Regions from separate parts of the Streptomyces sp. NPDC058812 genome, predicted to be linked through region 1. Evidence: riboswitches for the same ligand, from Rfam matches in the RefSeq annotation. Region 1 holds a riboswitch; the other holds the start of a gene.
What was found. Region 1 has a riboswitch for ZMP and ZTP ahead of ACFW48_RS18750 (tetrahydrofolate dehydrogenase/cyclohydrolase catalytic domain-containing protein). Riboswitches for the same ligand answer to the same signal wherever they lie in the genome.
Positions count from the first base shown of each region.

Region 2: another riboswitch for ZMP and ZTP. It lies ahead of ACFW48_RS09660 (glycine hydroxymethyltransferase); the one in region 1 lies ahead of ACFW48_RS18750 (tetrahydrofolate dehydrogenase/cyclohydrolase catalytic domain-containing protein).

Region 1 is NZ_JBHYOB010000008.1:186,187-188,563, forward strand. It holds gene ACFW48_RS18745 (methyltransferase domain-containing protein) at 1-551, shown strand, start outside; partial or broken gene ACFW48_RS18750 (tetrahydrofolate dehydrogenase/cyclohydrolase catalytic domain-containing protein) at 635-1,290, opposite strand; ZMP/ZTP riboswitch at 1,340-1,425, opposite strand; gene ACFW48_RS18755 (ATP-binding protein) at 1,554-1,991, opposite strand; gene ACFW48_RS18760 (RNA polymerase sigma factor SigF) at 2,170-2,377, opposite strand, start outside.
Region 2 is NZ_JBHYOB010000004.1:28,075-30,451, forward strand. It holds gene ACFW48_RS09660 (glycine hydroxymethyltransferase) at 1-857, opposite strand, end outside; ZMP/ZTP riboswitch at 887-973, opposite strand; gene ACFW48_RS09665 (glutathionylspermidine synthase family protein) at 1,033-2,217, opposite strand; gene ACFW48_RS09670 (hypothetical protein) at 2,226-2,377, opposite strand, start outside.

The DNA of each region.
Region 1 (2,377 bases):
TGACCAACGTCTCCCTGACCAGCGCGGACGCAGCGGACACCGGCCTGCCGAAGTCCTCCTTCGACCTGGTCCACACCCGCCTGGTCCTCATGAACGTCCCCCACACCGACCAGGTCCTCGACGAAATCGTCGCCCTGACCAAGCCCGGCGGCACCGTGGCCGTGCAGGACGTCGACTGGCTGACCCGGATCTGCGAGCCGCCCCACCCCTCCTGGGACCGCCTCGTCACGGCGATCGCGGAACTCTGGCGCCGCAACGGCATGGACGTCATGCTGGGCCGCCGACTGCCCGGCATGCTGCGCCGACGAGGACTCCAGGACGTCCAGGTCCGGGCGTCAACGCATGTCTTCCAGCACACCGACCCGTACCAGACCCTGCTCGTCGACCGAGCCCAGCTGTGCCGGTCGGCCCTTACCGAGCACGGCCTCATCACCGACCCCGAACTGGACGACCACATCGAAGCACTCTCCCGGCACCTCGACGATCCCGGCACCCTGGTCGTACACGCCACACTCTTCCAAGCATGGGGAACACGGCCCACCAACGCATGACGCCCGGTCACTTACCGGGCCATCCGCTATTTGTGCAGAGCCCATGCTGTTGGAACTCACCCGCCTGTCCGTTTCCATTGAGGTCAGTGGTACTGGATTCCGAGCTGGTTTGCGGCGGCGTCCGCGGTTTGTGCGAGCAGGACGGCGATGGTCATCGGCCTGGCGCCGCCAGGTACCGGAGTGATCAGACGGGCGCGGGTGAGGGCGGTGTCGAAGTCCACGTCGCCGACGTTGCCCGGGTTGTGTCCGGCATCGATACCGTTGCTTCCTTGGCAGGCAGGAGCATCCCCACCGGTTTGCCGAGGATGACGCTGCGGCCCACCACGACAGCGTGCTTGCCGGCGAGGTCGACGTCGTATGCCTCAGCAGCCGCTGGATCCCGCCCGGCGTGCAGGACACGAAGCCCGGCAGGCCAAAGCTCATCGCGGCGCAGGAGTGCATCGTGACCCCGTCGACATCCTTCTACGGGGCGATGGCCGCACCCCCGGATCGGCGGACAGGCCGGCGAGGGTGCCGATCAGCTCGGCAGTCGTGGTGGTGGCAGGCAGACCGTTGAGCCGGGACTGGATACCTGCCTTTGCGCACCTCGCCCGCTTCATACGGACGTACGTGACCGACGCGAGGTCCTCTCCCACCAATACGGTGGCCGGACAAGGGGCAAGGCCCGTGCTCTGTGAAATCTCCGCTGCCTTGACGCAGCCTCTTCGACGACGCGCTTGGCAAGGCTGGTGCCGTCCATGAGCTGGACCGTCTGAGTCGCGGACGCGATCGTCCTCCGGGCGTTGCTGACCACTCGCCCAGGTGCACGGCAACGACGTCTCGTCAGACCGCTCCCCGGTGGTGCTCCACCTCGGCGCCAGTCACGGCCCGCACCGCACTGTAGTCGACCAGCTGCTCCCACAGCGCGGCACCCTCATTCCTGACGCGCCCACGCCCCGTTGGACGTTCACCGACCACCCCGCCCCCGTTCCCATCCAGCTCGGAGGCACTTTGACGAGTCACCTACCCCTCTTCACTCGTGAGAGAGTCTTGTGCTGTGGCCGTTGGACAGAAGCAGGCAGTGACCGATTTGCCGTGAGGGCAGGGACGGGTTCCCCAGTCGTCGGACAGGGCGTCGACGAGGAGCATGCCCCGTCCGCCGAGGCGGTCGCCGCTCGGCGGGCGCGGCGTGGGCAGGGCAGCGGCGTCGTCATGCACGGTGATGTGCAGGCAGCAGCCGTCCCAGGTCACCACGAGCCGGGCCGCGGAGTGCGCGTGGACATGGGCGTTCGTGACCAGTTCGGACACGGTCAGCAGGACGTCTTCTACCGTCTGCGGGAGGCTGTGTGTCCAGCCGAGGGCCTGAAGATGCTCGCGCGTCCAATCGCGTGCCTCCTTCGGGCCGGTGTTCATCGGCAGCGAGCGCGCCCACCCCACTGCCCGCAATGACGACTCCTCCATCACTGTGCCTCCTTACCGGCCCGGCCCCGCCCTGACATCGATGCCCCCGTGTACGCATGGTTGCGGCCCGCCGCGCTGGAGCCCGGAACGGCGGCTTGCCGTAATGCCTCTCATGGACCTCCCTGCCCACGCCGCGGCGCCTACCGTCAGACGGGAAGGCGATCCGTTGGCCAGCAGCTCAAGTGCTGGTGAGCATGCCTTCGCGCAGGCGTGCCAGAAGACGGGAGATGAGGCGGGAGACGTGCATCTGCGAGCAGCCGAGGCGTTCGCCGATCTCCTTCTGGGTGAGTTCGTCGACGAACCGCCAGTGGATGATCTGCCGGTCGCGCTCGTCCAGCTCGGCGATCATCGGGGCGAGGGCGTGGAAGTCTTCGACCAGTTCGAGA
Region 2 (2,377 bases), on a different contig from region 1:
AGGACCATGCCGCCGCGCGGGCCGCGCAGCGACTTGTGGGTGGTCGTCGTGACGATCTGGGCGTGCGGGACCGGGTCGAAGTCGCCGGTGAGCACCTTGCCCGCGACAAGACCCGCGAAGTGCGCCATGTCGACCATGAGGGTCGCGCCGACCTCGTCGGCGATCTCGCGCATGATCCGGAAGTTCACCAGGCGGGGGTAGGCGGAGTAACCGGCGACGATGATCAGCGGCTTGAACTCGCGGGCCGAGGCGCGCAGGGCCTCGTAGTCGATGAGGCCGGTCGCCGGGTCGGTGCCGTAGGAGCGCTGGTCGAACATCTTGCCGGAGATGTTCGGACGGAAGCCGTGGGTGAGGTGGCCGCCGGCGTCCAGGGACATGCCGAGCATGCGCTGGTTGCCGAAGGCGCGGCGCAGCTCGGCCCAGTCGGCGTCGGTCAGGTCGTTGACCTGGCGGACGCCGGTCTTCTCCAGGAAGGGCACCTCGACGCGGGCGCCGAGGACGGCCCAGAAGGCGACGAGGTTGGCGTCGATGCCGGAGTGCGGCTGAACGTAGGCGTGGCGGGCGCCGAACAGCTCGCGCGCGTGCTCGGCGGCGAGGGACTCGACGGTGTCGACGTTGCGGCAGCCGGCGTAGAAGCGGCGGCCGATGGTGCCCTCGGCGTACTTGTCGCTGAACCAGTTGCCCATGGTCAGGAGCGTGGCCGGGGAGGCGTAGTTCTCCGAGGCGATCAGCTTGAGCATCTCGCGCTGGTCGGCGACCTCCTGGCCGATGGCGTCGGCGACGCGGGGCTCGACGGTGCGGATGACGTCGAGCGCGGCGCGGTAGGCGGTGGACTCGGGGGTGAGATCTGCGGGCATGGGGACCTCCGGACGGTGCGGTCGGCGTTCGGGTCGGCCCAGGCGCACGGCGCTCGTCTTCTTCGGACCGCTCCCCGATGGTTGTCCATCCCAGCGCGCCAGTCACGGCCCACGCGCAGCCTACCGGGCGGCACGGAGTGCCGGGCCCCGGCGTCCACCATGCGAGCGACGGTCCTCAGAGGATCACGTGGGGCAGGAAGCGGGCGTACTCGTCCGTCACCAGGCCCGACGACTCGCGGATGCCCAGGCCCGCGGACTCGTTCTCCACGACCCACGCGCCCAGGACGACGCGGTTGCCGTCGAAGTCGGGCAGGGGGGCCAGTTCCTGGTAGCAGCAGAGGTCGGTGCGCGGGGGCGCTTTTGTGCCGGGGCGGTGGATGGTGACGCCGGCGCCCTCGCGGCCCAGGAGGGGCTTGGCGACGTAGCCGGTGGTGTGGGCCAGCTCGCGGGGGCCGTCCAGGTAGGCGGGGAGGAGGTTGGGGTGGTCCGGGTACAGCTCCCAGAGGATCGCCAGCAGTGCCTTGTTGCTGAGCAGCATCTTCCAGGCGGGCTCGATCCAGAGGGTGGTGCCGGTGCCGCCGCCGTTGTCGAGGGTGTCCAGGACGTGGTCGGCGAAGCGGTCGGTGGTGAGCCACTCCCAGGGATAGAGCTTGAAGATGCTGCGGATGAAGCGGAGCTTGCCGTCGACGAAGCGGCCGGACAGGCGGTCCCAGCCGATCTCCTCCATGGAGATCCACTCGGTCTCCAGGCCGGCCTGCTCGGCGGTCTCCTTGAGGTAGGCGACCGTCATGAGGTCCTCGCCCAGCTCGTCGGCCTCGGAGTTCGCGAAGTACAGCGGGCTGCCGGGCGGGAGGAGGGCGGCCTGCTTCTTCCAGGCGTCGATGAGGCGCTCGTGGAGGCTGTTCCACTGGTCGGCGCCGGGGAAGCTCTCCTCCATCCAGAACCACTGCGGGGACGCGGCCTCGACGAGGGAGGTCGGGGTGTCCGCGTTGTACTCCAGGAGCTTGGCGGGCCCCGTGCCGTCGTAACGCAGGTCGAAGCGGGCGTAGACGGAGGGGAGTTCGGCACGGCGGTGCCAGGCCTCGGTGACCGCCCGGACCACCCGCGGGTCGGTCATGCCGAGGTCGGCGAAGCGGCCGGCGGTGACGATGTGCTCGGCCGCCGCCAGGCACATGCGGTGGAGTTCCTCGACGACCTCCTCCAGCGCCTCGACCTCCGGGAGGGAGAAGACGTAGTAGGCGCTCTCGTCCCAGTAGGGGCGCAGGGAGTCGTCGGGGTAGCGGGTCAGGGGGTAGATGCACCCCTGTTCCTCCACCGTCTGCTGCCAGCCCGGGCGCGGCTCGGTGGTGCGGCGTTCCACGGCCGGCCTCAGCCGCCGCCGCTGCCGGAGCCGGAGCAGCCGAAGCCGCCGCGGTCGACGGCCTCGTCGCGGCTGAAGGTGCCGTAGTCGGCCCAGCCGTTGCTGACGTCCGCGTCGTAGTACCAGTCGGCGTCGGACACCTTGGACGAGCCGGGCTTCT